2 regions of the Mesorhizobium sp. M0870 genome follow, and region 1 is predicted to be linked to the other one. Evidence: riboswitches for the same ligand, from Rfam matches in the RefSeq annotation. Region 1 holds a riboswitch; the other holds the start of a gene.
The links. Region 1 has a riboswitch for cobalamin ahead of metE (5-methyltetrahydropteroyltriglutamate--homocysteine S-methyltransferase). Riboswitches for the same ligand answer to the same signal wherever they lie in the genome.
Positions count from the first base shown of each region.

Region 2: it holds a riboswitch for cobalamin, as region 1 does, so the genes downstream of both, bluB (5,6-dimethylbenzimidazole synthase) here and metE (5-methyltetrahydropteroyltriglutamate--homocysteine S-methyltransferase) in region 1, are expected to answer to the same signal.

Region 1 is NZ_JAMYOI010000028.1:43,434-50,590, forward strand. It holds gene NKH97_RS26865 (alpha,alpha-trehalose-phosphate synthase (UDP-forming)) at 1-949, shown strand, start outside; cobalamin riboswitch at 1,515-1,716, shown strand; partial or broken gene metE (5-methyltetrahydropteroyltriglutamate--homocysteine S-methyltransferase) at 1,812-4,162, shown strand; gene NKH97_RS26875 (cytochrome-c peroxidase) at 4,592-5,647, opposite strand; gene NKH97_RS26880 (hypothetical protein) at 6,600-6,953, shown strand; gene NKH97_RS26885 (glycosyltransferase family 10 domain-containing protein) at 7,092-7,157, opposite strand, start outside.
Region 2 is NZ_JAMYOI010000001.1:302,873-310,029, reverse strand. It holds gene ribB (3,4-dihydroxy-2-butanone-4-phosphate synthase) at 1-446, shown strand, start outside; gene NKH97_RS01455 (MFS transporter) at 484-1,707, opposite strand; gene NKH97_RS01450 (TetR/AcrR family transcriptional regulator) at 1,829-2,437, shown strand; gene NKH97_RS01445 (hypothetical protein) at 2,727-3,710, shown strand; partial or broken gene bluB (5,6-dimethylbenzimidazole synthase) at 3,833-4,450, opposite strand; cobalamin riboswitch at 4,562-4,741, opposite strand; gene NKH97_RS01435 (histone deacetylase family protein) at 4,863-5,789, shown strand; gene NKH97_RS01430 (exodeoxyribonuclease VII small subunit) at 5,793-6,044, shown strand; gene NKH97_RS01425 (DUF2277 domain-containing protein) at 6,156-6,422, shown strand; gene NKH97_RS01420 (pirin family protein) at 6,462-7,157, shown strand, end outside.

The DNA of each region.
Region 1 (7,157 bases):
TTTCCAGACCGACCGTGATGTGAGCAATTTCCTCGCCTGTGTCCAATCTCATTTGGGGCTGGAGAGCAAGAACGGGGTCGTTTTCTCGGACCATGGCCAGACGCAATGCCAAAAGTTTCCTATAGGTATCGATCCGAAGCAATTCGAACAGTGTGCCGCAGATTCGCTTGAGGCGCAGAAAGCCTACATTTCGCAGTTGAAACTTGGTGGAGCAAAGCTAGTTATCGGCGTCGATCGGCTCGACTACACCAAGGGCATCGACAATCGGATTAAAGCTTTCGATCTGCTGGCAGTCGAGCCGCAACGTGTCTCGCTCTTGCAAATCGCAACTCCCTCACGTGGCGACATCCAAGCGTACAGCGAATATCGGCGCGACGTCGAAAGACTCGTCAATCAAGTCAACAACCGGCATGGCACGGACGAGTGGATGCCGATTATCTATGAGAACAGGTCGTTCACCCAAGCTGAGATCGCGGGTCTTTACAGAGCGGCGCGTGTTTGCGTTGTGACGCCGTTGCGCGATGGCATGAATCTTGTGGCGAAAGAATACATTGCTGCACAAGATTCGAGCGACCCTGGCGTTCTGGTGTTATCGAAGTTTGCCGGCGCGGCCGAAGACTTCGGCGAGGACGCCCTGCTGGTAAATCCGAGGCTCTCCGACGAGATAGCTACCGCGATCTCAAGAGCGGCCAGCATGCCGCGCGAAGAACGCATCCAACGCTGGCGGAGGATGATGGACAAACTTGAATCGTATACGATCCACCATTGGTCAGCGGACTTCGTTCGGCAACTGGACAGCAGCCGGGTTACGGTCCCTGCGGATCACTTCCACTATGTTGGCTTGGGCTGGATCAGCGAGGCCCAAATGCCTTCGTATCGGACCGAGCCAGAATTGCACACCGCGCTGACGCGTGCACTGGATAAAAACTGGGTCCTGCCGATCGTATGATGCAGAATATGAAGCACGCGAGCTTTGCCTGCATTTGCGCATCCCTCAATGCCGAGCGCTTGGAGAGAGATACTTATACTGACCGCCTGAATGCGGCTTAAGCGGCTTATCGGGACCACAGTCGGGCTTTGCATCAGACCCTTGAGCCAGGCTCGGTCAGTGTGGTCTCTTGTCTCTTGCCGCCGAGCGGAGTCATCACGATTGCCTAGTCACCCGTGATGACGACTGGCGTGCCAATTCCCGCAGTTTGGCGCTCACTCCGAGAAAACCGCTTCTACCACGCACGCACGGCTTGCGGCCGCATCGTAAAACATCGCCACCAATGCGATCTTCTGCATTCTAATGACGTTGTCACGCGCTTGAAGTCTTGTCCGAAATCCTTCATCGGCGACCTGCGAGGGATGTCGCAGCCCGACAGGGATCCATTAGTTGGACAATGGTGGCAGCGGAGCAGCGCCGCCAATGGGCGACTGAATATTTCACAATGTTAGACAAGCGTAAAAGCGAAATCACATAACGACATAAACATTTCGTTATGCGTCATTGACAAAAGAGCGGACTGCTGTGATTGTCTGCGTGTCGTGGTTCTCGCGTGCGGCGCTGCCGCAGCGGAGCTAAGAGGGAAGCCGGTGCAATGCCGGCGCTGCCCCCGCAACTGTTAGCGGCGAGCCAACCCCACTCATGTCACTGAGGCGAATACCCTCAGGAAGACGGGTAGAGGCTATGACCCCGCGAGCCAGGAGACCTGCCACGGCGAATTACGTCCACGGGCGGGGTGTCTCGGTGGCCGCTGCAAGCCGGCGTTCGTGCCGGCCTGCTAGCGCCTTCCTTGTCATCGACGCCCCAACCATCGGGGTATGACATGACTGACTCTCAGGAGATTCCTGTAGCAACGCTCGGCGTGCCGCGCTTCGGTCGTCGGCGAGAACTGAAATTCGCGCTTGAAAGCTACTGGTCCGGAACATCGTCCGCTGGCGACCTTCTCACGACGTCGAAGGCGCTCCGTGCCGCTAGCTGGGAAGAGCAGCGCGATCGCGGCGTGTCGAAAATCCCGTCGAACGACTTCTCGCTTTACGACCATGTGCTCGACACCGCAGCCATGATCGGGGCCGTTCCATCCCGTTACGGCTGGAATAGCGGCGAGGTCCCACTTGACATCTACTTCGCAATGGCGCGCGGCAACCAGGGTCAGACGGAGGATTGTGGACACGCTGGTCACCAGGAGGAGGCTCATGGACCTGGTGTAACCGCGATGGAAATGACCAAGTGGTTTGACACCAACTACCACTACATTGTGCCGGAACTCGATGATGATCAGACGTTCGCCCTCTCGTCATCGAAGCCGGTCGATTACTTCCTCGAGGCTAAAGCTCTCGGCATTCACACACGCCCAGTCATCCTTGGACCCATCACCTTCCTCAAGCTGGCGAAATCGCCTGCCGAGGGGTTCGGTCCCATCGCGCTCCTACCGCGGCTGCTGCCCGTTTACGAGCAAGTCCTGCAGAAGCTGAAGCTGTCGGGAGCCGACTGGGTGCAGATCGATGAGCCAGCGCTTGTCCTCGATCTGAACCCGAACGAACGAGCTGCGTTCGAATTCGCCTATGGCCAGCTGTCGAAAGCCGCGCCCGAGCTGAAGATCATGCTGGCTACGTATTTCGGGTCGCTGGGAGACAATCTCGAAACCGCGGTTTCTCTGCCCCTGGCCGGGCTGCATATTGATCTCGTGCGCGCTCCCGAGCAGCTGGAAACGGTGGGTCGGCTCGCTCCGAAGGATCTGGTGCTCTCGCTTGGCTTGATCGATGGCCGCAACGTCTGGCGTGCGAACCTGCCCGCCATTCTCGACCGCATCAAACCGATCGTCGCCGGCTGGCCCTTGGACCGCGTCGAGATCGCGCCTTCTTGCTCGATGCTGCATGTGCCGATTGATCTGCGCATGGAGACGGAACTCGACGCCGACATCAGGTCGTGGCTCGCCTTCGCGGCCCAGAAGACGACGAGCTGGTCTTGCTGGCCCGGGCCCTGTCCCAAGGCAGGGATGCGGTGGCAGGCGCGTTGAAAGCGTCTGCCGAGGCTGCCGCCACGCGCGTGACATCCACGAGGATCCATGACCCGCTTGTTCAGGGGCGGATCGCTAGCATTGAGGACAGCGCGAAGCGACGAGAGAGCGCTTTTGGCGAGCGCTCCAGAGTCCAAGCCGGCTCACTCGGGCTGCCGCCGTTCCCGACGACGACCATCGGGTCCTTCCCGCAGACGCCGCAGGTACGCAAGGCGCGGGCCGCTCATGCGAAGGGCCATCTGAGCTATGTCGACTATGAGACGTTCCTGAAGAAGGAGATCGAGGCTGCAATTCGCTGGCAGGAAGAGATCGGGCTGGACGTGCTGGTGCACGGTGAGTTCGAGCGAAACGACATGGTACAGCATTTCGGCGAGCAGTTGTCCGGCTTCGCGCTCACCCAGCATGCCTGGGTACAAAGCTATGGGTCGCGCTACGTGCGTCCCCCCATCATTTTCGGCGACGTATCGAGGCGCAATCCGATGACAGTGCGCTGGTGGCAATTCGCCCAGTCGCTTACGGAAAAGCCCGTGAAGGGAATGCTCACAGGCCCAGTCACCATTCTCAACTGGTCTTTTGTTCGCGACGACGTACCCCGCTCCGAAGCCTGCCGCCAGATCGCGCTCGCCATCCGCGACGAAGTGACGGATCTCGAAAGATCCGGCGCAAGGATGGTCCAGATCGATGAGGCCGCGCTTCGCGAAGGATTGCCACTGCGCCAATCTGACTGGAAAGTCTATCTCGACTGGGCTGTCGAATGTTTCCGGATCGCTTCAACGGGTGTAAAGGACGCGACTCAAATTCATACCCACATGTGCTATTCGGAGTTCAACGAGATCATTCACGCGATCGCTGGAATGGATGCGGATGTCATTTCGATTGAGACGTCGCGCTCGAAGATGGAACTGTTGGACGCCTTCACGGGCTCCAAATATCCGAACGAAATCGGTCCCGGCGTTTATGATATTCACTCACCACGCGTCCCGGAAGCCGGCGAGATCTCGGACTTAGTCATGCTTGCCCGCGAGCGACTGTCCGACGGCCAACTGTGGATAAACCCGGACTGTGGCCTCAAAACATGCAAATGGGAGGAGGTCCGCCCTGCCCTCATGAACATGGTCGCTGCAGCACGCGCGCTCCGGCAGAAAGTGCAGGCGTGAGGCTTCTCTTCCTCACCGTGTGGGGAGTTGCCGACTGGCGGATGTCGGCCGGGAATATGCCAAACCGATCACACTCTTGGAAATAAGCCACTCGGCGAAAATGTGCGATTTTTCTTCGGCACGTGTCCTCATCCCGCAGAAATATGAATGTGACACTACGCTATAGTATTGGTCCTTGGGAACATACAGGCCCCGCGCCTCGAACAAATCGTACACACGTCGTTTCTCAAAGTAGACTGCTTGGCACGTTCGCTCAGGCGGCGACAATATATGGTGCTGCGCGTCTGTCCACTTCCCCAGTACGGGCGAAGTGGCAGGTTTCGGGTATTGCTAGCCTCCCGCCAATTCGGAGATGGATGTGGCAATTCGTGTGGCACAAGTAAAAGCCGCAATCATTTTCGATTGCGACGTCCGCAGCCAGTTGGCCCTTTATTTTCCTGAGATCTGCGTTACAGGCCGGGGCGTTGTCGCCGTTTCGGAGGGTAAGATGGGATAGGCGACCTCGGGTGCCTCTCCGGTCAGCGAGTTGAGGAAGGCAACAAGCAGGTCAACTTCTTCGTCCGCCAGTACTACGCCAAGCTGGGTGGTCCCCATGATGGCGACGGCCTGTTTCAGATCCCAAACCTTGCCCGAATGAAAGTATGGCGCGGTGAGTGCAACGTTGCGCAGCGGCGCCACGCGGAAAACATAGTAGTCATCGGCTGCATTGGTGACGGCAAATCGGCCCTTGTCTTTGTCCGGCAGGACCTCGGCGCTGGGCTGTTCCACGAGGCCGAATGGGAAATAGGCTTGCCCACCAACGTTGATGCCGGCATGGCAGGACGAGCAGCCTTTATCCATGAAAAGCGCCAGGCCCTGTTTCTGTTCGGAAGTCATGGCAAGCTCATCACCATTCAGGAAGCTGTCGAACGGGGCCGGTGTGACCAGTGTCGCCTCGAAGGCTTCGATCGCCTTGGCGAAGTTGTCGAAGGTGACCCGATCGGCTTCAGCCGGAAAAGCTGCATCGAACCACTCGACATATTGCGGCATGGACTTGAGCGTGGCGATGACTTGGTCCGGTGTATTGGCCATTTCGATGCCGGCTTGGACCGGTCCCTTCGCCTGAGCCTTCAGGTCTGCGGCACGACCATCCCAGAACTGGGCGATGTTGAAGACAGCGTTCAGTACAGTCGGCGCGTTGCGCTGTCCCTTCTGCCAACCATGGCCGATCGAGGTTTCGTGATTGTCGTCGCCGCCGGTGGCCAGGTTGTGGCACGAGTTGCACGACAAGACGCCTGACGCCGAGACGCGTGGATCGAAGAACAGTGCCTTGCCGAGAGCGATCTTTTCCGGGGTGATCGGGTTGTTGGCGACTGTCGGCGTGGTGGATGGCAAAGCCCTGAAGGTGGCCAATGCCGTATCTCTGAGGTCGGTGGGGATCGAATCCGCAGCAAAGGCGGTGGGTGCCAGCAAGGTGACAGCCATCGTTCTGAATAGGATTTTCATAAATGGTCTTCCTGCGTCGTGCACGCAGCCACTATGCGATCTGCGGCTCATGAACGCCCTGAGCTAGATCAGTTGAGGGAGAGGATCGGGGTCTGGCACCTGTTTTCGCGGCTGAGCTGGGACCCTCTTGGAAGTGATCGCTCTTCTCGATTGGACTTCAGGGAGGAGGAGTATCCCTGCTCGGCAACCGTTTGTATGCATCAAAGCACGCCCTTGGGGGCGGCTTCGTAGATTCGGTCACTGCGATCTTCCCGCCATCGTTGAGAAAGTCGATAGCAGCCGCAAGACTGGCAATCACTTCCACGATGTGCGCTGCACGCCTTGCGAAAAGTGAACTTCTGAAACCTCAGGGTTCATTCGTTCCTCCTGACCTGCTGATTGCGTGGACACCCGCCGACTGCACATTGTGATGTCACCAGCGATGGCGGTTTCAATACCTAAGCAGCGACGGTCTATGCGACAGTATGGATGTCCTATCGGAATAGCCGGTCCGCCTTGTCGATCGTCACACCGACATATAGCTCCGCTTCTACGAACATCCCATCACGCGAGGAAAGACATGGCCAATACGCGCAGTATCGCCAATCTAGCCCTTGTGGCGGCGCGGCGCTTGAGCAGGTCCACCGGCTGTAACTGCCTCACACCTTGATCCACAGATCCTAGGCGATGACCACGTTGTCGTCATCATTTGACGGACGCGGGGCATTAGCCCATAAGCGAGCCACCGCAAACTGTGCGGTTGCCATTAATGATGTGAATTGGAATGATCTTCGGTTTGCGAAACACGCACGTCCGACGGAGCTTGCGTTGACAGAGGCGGCTTTACGCGCAATAGCACTTCCGCCGGCCTGTTTTTGTGGAGTTCAATTGTGGTTCGGCCAAGGGCGCTGGGCGCCGGACCGACCCCGTGTAAACCTCCTCAAAGAGAGAGAGAGAGAGAGAGAGACCCTGCATGGAAGAATTCTTACCGCGCATCGCCACTGGTGTCGGCATCGGCCCGGCTCTCGCAGAGAAGGGCGTTGGGTTAATGCTGGGTTTCCTGCAAAGCCACGCGGCCGACGGTCCCGTTGCGCGCATGATCGAGGCCATTCCGGGAGCTTCGGAATTAGTAGCGAAGTATCATGGCGACGACCCAGAGGGTGGCGGCCTTATGGGGCTCGGCCAGCAATTGATGAGTGAGGGTCTCAGCATGGCAAAGATCGCCGGCCTCGCCAACGAGACGATCGCCTGCGCCAAGGAACATGCCGGCGACGAACTCGTGGACGAGGTCCTCAATTCCGTTCCTGGCCTTCCCCAGTTCGTCTGATCAGCGGCAGCCGGGGGCGCATGACCTCGTGCGCCCGTGCCGGCCCGTCTGCGCAGCAGGCATTCTCCGCCGAGCGTTTCCGGACCGATCTCGCCAGACCACCGACCGCCGGGCACGCGAAGCGAGCGTTGGAGTACTTCATTCGTCTGTTCCAAAATCGACCTCAGGCGAATCGATGTGTATAATTTCCGGCGGTAAGGGTTT
Region 2 (7,157 bases), on a different contig from region 1:
TCGGCGGCAAGGCACAGGTCTTCACTTACACGCTGCCGTGGGACTCCATGCATCACGTCGCGATAGTCTTCGGCGACATCCGCGACGGCGAGGAGGTCCCGGTGCGTCTGCATTCCGAGGATGTGGTGACCGATGTCTTCGGCACCAGCCACCGGCTCGACGCCATCATGAAGGCGATGGGTGAGCGCAGGCGCGGCGTCATCGTCTATCTCAGAGAAGGCTCCGTCGGCGTTGCGCATCAGGAACGCAAACGGCCGGCCAGCGGCGACCGCGAGGATCACGAAGAGGCTCGCCGCCGCGAAAACGAGTGGCGCGAGATCGGGCTCGGCGCGCAGATCCTCAAGGATCTCGGCATCTCCTCGATCAACCTGATCGCCTCGCGCGAACGCCACTATGTCGGCCTCGAAGGTTTTGGCATCCACATCGCCAAGACCGAGATCCTCTAGGCAGCTAGCGCCCGGCTCGAAACCGGGCGCTATCTGATTATTCCGCGGCAATCGCGGCCGCTTCACATACGTCCATCTCGCACTCAGTCGTGGCAAGGCTGCGTTGGCCAAGCAGCACCGTGGCCAGCGCGATCGTGCCTGAAGCCACCGACACCCAGAACCCGTTCGGTGCACCGAACGCATCCACCACCGCGCCGGCCGCGAACGAGCCCAGCGCCATGCCGATGCCGATGCCGGTCATGACCCAGGTGATGCCTTCGGTCAGCATCGCTTCCGGCACATGCCGCTCGATCAGGCCGAAGGCCGTGATGAAGGTCGGCGAGATCGCCACACCGCTGATGAACACGGTCAGCGCCAGCAGCGGCACGGTGTCGGCGGCGAGCGGCAACAGCGTGCCGAGCGCGACGAGGGCGACTGCGATGGCGAGCTGGCGTTGCAGCGGCGCCTTCAGGCTGAGCGCGCCGACGATGATGCCGAGCACGAACGATCCCAGCGCATAAACGCCGATGACAAGGCTGGCGGCGCCGGGTTGGCCAAGCTCCTTGGTGATCGCCACGGTGGTCACTTCCGTCGTCGCGAAGGTTGCGCCGACGAAGATCAGGGCAAGCGTGATGATCTGAACCGGCCGCAGGCGGATCGCCGAGCCGCTTGAGTTATGGTCGACCGGCCGCACCTGGGGCTCGGTCGAGCGTTGCAGGATGAAGGCCGCTGATCCGAATGCGAGAAATAATGTGCTCACCAGAACGCCGGCTTCCGGGAATAGGGCGGCACTCAGGCCGACCGATAACGATGCCCCGGCGATATAGACCAGTTCATCGGCCACGGACTCGAAGGCGAATGCGGTGTTCATCTGCGGTCGTCCTCGGAAAATCTCTGTCCAGCGCGCCCGCACCATCGCAGGTATGCTTGGCATGGCGGCGGCCAGGAGTGCCGACACGAACAGCGTCCACACCGGCCAGTCCTGGTTGGCCGCCGCTATGAGGACGGCGAAAGCCAGCACCGCGATGATAGTGGTGGGCACGACGATTCGTGTCTGGCCCAGGCGGTCCACCAGTCTCGATATTTGCGGCGCGACGAAGGCGTTGGCCAGCGCGTATGTCGCCGAGACGGCTCCAGCCAGCCAGTATTCGCCGCGCGCCTGCGACAGCATCGCCACGATGCCGATGGGCGCCATGGCGATCGGCAGGCGCGCTAGGAAGCCGGCGGCCGCAAAGCCCTTGGCGCCGGGGGCACGAAAGATTTCCGCATAGGGATTTTGCATCGGTTGGTTCCTCGACAAAGGACGATTGGACAATTACATACGGAGCGTATGATTATTAGATAGAGCATACGCCGCGTATGTCAATTAGCATACGAAGCGTATGTGAATAGGTCCAGGACACATGCACAAACCCCGCAAGGAGATGATCGCCGAGACGCGCGCAAAGCTTATTGCGGCGGCCCGTCATGCCTTCGGCACAACAGGCTATGCGGAAGCCTCGATGGATGATTTCACCGCTTCGGCCGGGCTGACGCGCGGTGCGCTCTATCATCATTTCGGCGACAAGAAGGGGCTGTTGCAGGCGGTCATAGCCCAGATTGACGGCGAGATGGCGGCGCGCATCAATGAGGTCGCGTCGAGAGCGCCGACCCGTTGGCAACATTTCGTCGACGAATGCTCGACCTATATCGAGATGGCGCTGGAGCCGGAAATCCAGCGCATCATGTTCCGGGATGGCCCGGCCGTGCTGGGGGATCCAGCGCAATGGCCGAATTGCAGTGCGTGCATCGCTTCAATGACCGACCATCTGACCGCGCTGCAGGAGGAGGGGGTCGTTGTCTCCAGCCTCGACCCCGAGACGGCCTCGCGATTGATCAACGGAGCGAGCAGCCAGGCAGCGCAACGGATCGCCAATTCGAGCGACCCCGAAGCGACGTCGAAGAAGGTGGTGACGGCGTTCAAGCAACTGCTCGAAGGCCTGCTCAAGAAGCCGGACCCGCAGTCGAATTGAAGTTCCCACCGGAGCTTTCGTGCCCGGCAGCTGTTCCCGATAGGAATTTTTTCTTGACTCGGTGACCTCAGCTAAGGTATATATTCGTCCATGGTGCTGATTTGCGCCAGTGACCCGCCGCACAGGCGGGTTTTTCGTTTGATGCTCCGTCAGCCGCGCGCCGGCGAAAGGCTCCGAAAGAAAACCGTCAGCCCGAATTCGTTGCCCTTCGGCGTCAAGGCCGGCAATTGACAATCGCCGGGTTGAGCCCATCCTCTTCCACCATCTCTGAGGCGGAGATTCGGGGCACATGTGGGATTTCGAGATCGGCCGGTCGGTGTCCATCATGATGCGGACCTGGCCGTTCATCGTCTTTCGCATGATCGTCTATTTCGGCATCACACTGGCCTACATCATGGCGACCGGCACCGGTGCCTCGGTCGGCTATGGCGTCGGCCATATCTCCACCGATCCCGACGGGCCCATGTCCTTTGCCCTGTGGGGCGGCGTGGTCGGGTTTGGCATCGTCTCGATCGCGGTCTACTGGATCCGCGAATACATCCTCTACATCGTCAAGGCCGGCCACATCGCCGTCATGGTTCATCTGATCGACGGCCGCGACATTCCCGGCGGTCAGGACCAGATCGCCTACGCCAGGGATATCGTGACCCAGCGTTTTGCCGAGGCCAACACCCTTTTCGTCGTCGACCAACTCGTCAAGGGTGCCATCCGCGCCATCACCAGCCTGCTCGGCGGTATCGCCGCCTTCCTGCCGATACCGGGCCTGAGCGGCCTGGTCTCCTTCATCAACACCGTGATCCGCCTGTCGCTGACCTATGTGGACGAGATCATCCTCGGCTACAACATCCGCATCAATTCAGCCTCGCCGTTCGAGACGGCGCGCCAAGGCGTCGTGCTGTATGCCCAGAACGGCAAGGTCATGGTCAAGAACGCCGTCTGGCTGGCGGTCATCATGTGGGGCGTGTCATTCATCATCTTTCTGATGATGCTGGCGCCTGCTGGCGCAATTCTGTTCCTGATGCCTGGTCAGCTCGCCGGCTGGGCTTTTGTGCTCGCCATCGTCTTCGCCTGGGCATTCAAGGCGGCGTTCATTGAACCCTTCGCCATCGCCTGCTTGATGCAGGTCTATTTCAAGACCATTGCGGGCCAGGTGCCGGATCCCGCCTGGGACGCCCGGCTGGCCGAGGCGTCGTCGAAGTTCAGAGAGCTCAAGGACAAGGCGCTGGCCTCCTTCGGCGGTTCGCGCTGGGGTACGGCCGGCGCCACACCCTGATCCGCTGGGCGGGTGATGTCTGGTGAGGCAGAAACGGTGTTGAGGCGCGCCACGGTGGATTTGAGCTGTGTCTCGCCTTGCCCGGAAAAGGTCTCGCTCATGATCAGCTCCGGCAGCGGCAGCCGCCGTCCCCAGCCATGCGTTTCAAGGTCCGGTTTGGGAGCGAACTCGGAAACACGGCCGACGCAGAGATAGGCGATCGGCGTTACGTGGTCCGGAATGGCCAACAGCCGCTTCAGCGCCTCAGCCTCGATGATGCTCACCCAGCCGACGCCAACGCCCTCGGCACGCGCGGCCAGCCAGAAATTCTGCACCGCGCAGACGGTGCTGTAGAGATCCATCTCCGGATTGTGCCAGCGTCCCAGCGGCGAACCCTTCGAGCGCTGCCGGTCGCAGGTGATGCAGATGTTGAGCGCGCTCTCGCAGATGCCTTCCAGCTTGAGCTTGCGGTACAGCGCCTGTTTTTCCGCCTCGATCGCCGGCAGTTCCTGTTCTCGCGCGGCCAGGAACAGGTCGCGCACCTCCGCCCGTCGTTTGACATCGCGAATGACAATGAAATTCCATGGCTGCATGAAGCCGACCGATGGCGCGTGATGGGCGGCAAGCAGCAGCCGTGCCAGCACGTCGTCATCGATCGCGGTGGGCAGGAAATGGCTGCGCACGTCACGCCGCGTGAACATGGCGCGGTAGACCGCATCGCGCGCATTCTGGTCAAATCCATCGTCAATGGCAGCGGTCATGTGTTCCGGCATCGCTTGTCCCCTTGCGATTGCAGATTCAAAACTGACAGAGCGTACTTTGTGCGTCCAAGTAGACGCACGTCGCTCTGATGCCATCCGCCTGACCACGCGGATGACAATGCCTGCCAGGCCGGTCTTCTGGCTCGGGATCAACCCGCGTCCGGTGCCTTCCCGTCATCGACAGTGGCATTTACCGGCGCGGTCCCCCTCACAGCGTTGGGCACGCCACGGAATTCAACCGTGTTCCCGATTCTCCCGCTTGCGGCGGGCACCAGGCAGTACCAGGGACCTTACGCCGAAGCGCCCGCGGGGCCAATGCCTGCGGCGACGCGAATGGACGCAGTCGCGATTTTCCCCAGTCATCGGCCGCCCGTGCATGGCCTTTGTCGATCCGGGTCACTAGATTAGGACGATGACCACCCGTCTCTACACCCATCCGATCTTCCTCGAGCATCTCACGCCGCCCGGACATCCCGAGCGGCCCGACCGCTTACGCGCCATCGAGCGCGTGCTCGACGACGAAGCCTTTGCCGGGCTCGATCGTATTCAGGCGCCGGAAGGCGACGAGGCCACCATCCTCTACGCGCATCCCGCCGATTTCGTCGCCCGCGTGCGCGCCGCCATCCCCGACGAGGGGATTGCCCGCATCGATGCCGACACCACTGCCAGCCCGAAGAGCTGGCAAGCGGCGATCACCGCGATCGGCGCCGCCAACGCCGCCGTCGATGATGTCTTTTCGGGCCGCGCCGACAACGTCTTCGTCGCCGCCCGGCCGCCCGGCCATCATGCCGAAAAGACCACGGCGATGGGCTTTTGCCTGTTCAACACGGCGGCGATCGCGGCGCGTTATGCGCAGAAGAAACACGGTGTCGAGCGCGTTGCCGTCGTCGACTGGGACGTGCATCACGGCAATGGCACGCAGGATATTTTCTGGGACGATCCGTCGGTGCTCTATTGCTCGACACACCAGATGCCGCTTTATCCCGGCACCGGAGCGAAGACCGAAACGGGCGCCGGCAACATCGTCAACGCACCGCTGGCGCCGCAGACCGGCAGCGAAGTGTTTCGCGATGCCTTCCTGTCGCGCGTCCTGCCCGCGCTCGACAATTTCGCGCCCGACCTGATCATCATTTCGGCGGGGTTCGACGCGCACCACCGCGATCCGCTGGCCGAGATCAATCTGACCGAGGATGATTTCGACTGGGCGACCGGCCAGCTGATGCAGCGCGCGGCACGCCACAGCGGCAACCGGCTCGTCAGCCTGCTCGAGGGCGGCTACGATCTGCAGGGATTGGCATTTTCGGTCGCCGCCCATGTCGGGCGACTGATGAAAGGATGAATGATGGCCGATGAGACCAACGAAGACGTCAAGGCGATGAGCTTCGAGCAGGCACTCGATGCGCTGGAGAAGATCGTCGATGATCTGGAGCGTGGCGACGTGCCGCTCGACCAGTCGATCAAGATCTATGAGCGTGGTGAGGCGCTGAAGGCGCATTGCGACCGGCTGCTGAAGGCCGCCGAGGACAAGGTCGAGAAGATCAGGCTGTCGCGCGACGGCAAGCCGGTTGGAACGGAGCCACTCGACGCGGATTGAGGCTCGGTCCGAACGATGGCCTCGCCTCACCGGTTTTTGGACATGATCATGATCGAGGATATAACTCGTTCCGATTGAAACAGCTCAAGGACAAGAGGAGATACGGAAGCGATGTGCAGAAACATCAAGACCCTGTTCAATTTTGATCCGCCGGCAACCAATGACGAGGTGCGCGACGCGGCTCTTCAGTTCGTCCGCAAGCTGAGCGGAACCACGCGACCCTCGAAGCAGAACCAGCACGCCTTCGACCATGCCGTCGAAGCCATCGCCGCCTCGGCGCGCGAACTGCTCGATTCCCTGGAAACCCACCAGCATCCGCGTAATCGCGAAGAGGTGGCGGCCAAGCTGCGGGCAAAGGCGGCGATCCGCTTTGCCTGATGCGGCCAGGCGGCCTTCGACCACCGACAAGGAGAGTCGATGAGCTTCTTCCCCGGGAAAGACCCTGAGGCAGGCGATGCCTTCGCCAGCGATCAGATCGAATTGATGGTCATACCCAACGCCAAGGATATCGGCGGTTTTCAGGTGCGCCGTGCCCTGCCGACGGCAAAAAGGCGGCTGGTGGGGCCTTTCATCTTCTTCGACCGCATGGGGCCCGCGGTCCTGCGCGCCGGTCAGGCACTGGATGTCCGTCCGCATCCGCATATCGGCCTGTCGACGGTCACCTATCTGTTCGACGGCAAGATCCGGCACCGCGACTCACTCGGCACCGAAATGGTCATTCAGCCCGGCGACGTGAATTTGATGACCGCCGGCCGCGGCATCGTCCATTCGGAGCGTACACCGGAGGAACTGCGTGGCGCGCCGATGTCGGTATCCGGCCTGCAGACATGGCTGGCGCTGCCGGACGACAAGGAAGAGGTGGCACCGGTTTTCGAGAATACCGCAGCGCTTCGGCTTCCCGAGATCGAAGCCGAAGGCGTCAACGGGCGCCTCATCATCGGCGATTTCCAGGGACTGCGGTCCCCGGTCAGGGCCGACACGGAGACGCTCTACGCCGACCTGCGCCTGGCGCCCGGCGCCAGCGTGAAAATCCCTGCTGATGCGGAAGAACGCGCCATCTATACGCTGGAAGGCGAGGTCTCAATTTCGGGTGATGTATTCCCAGCCGAACGG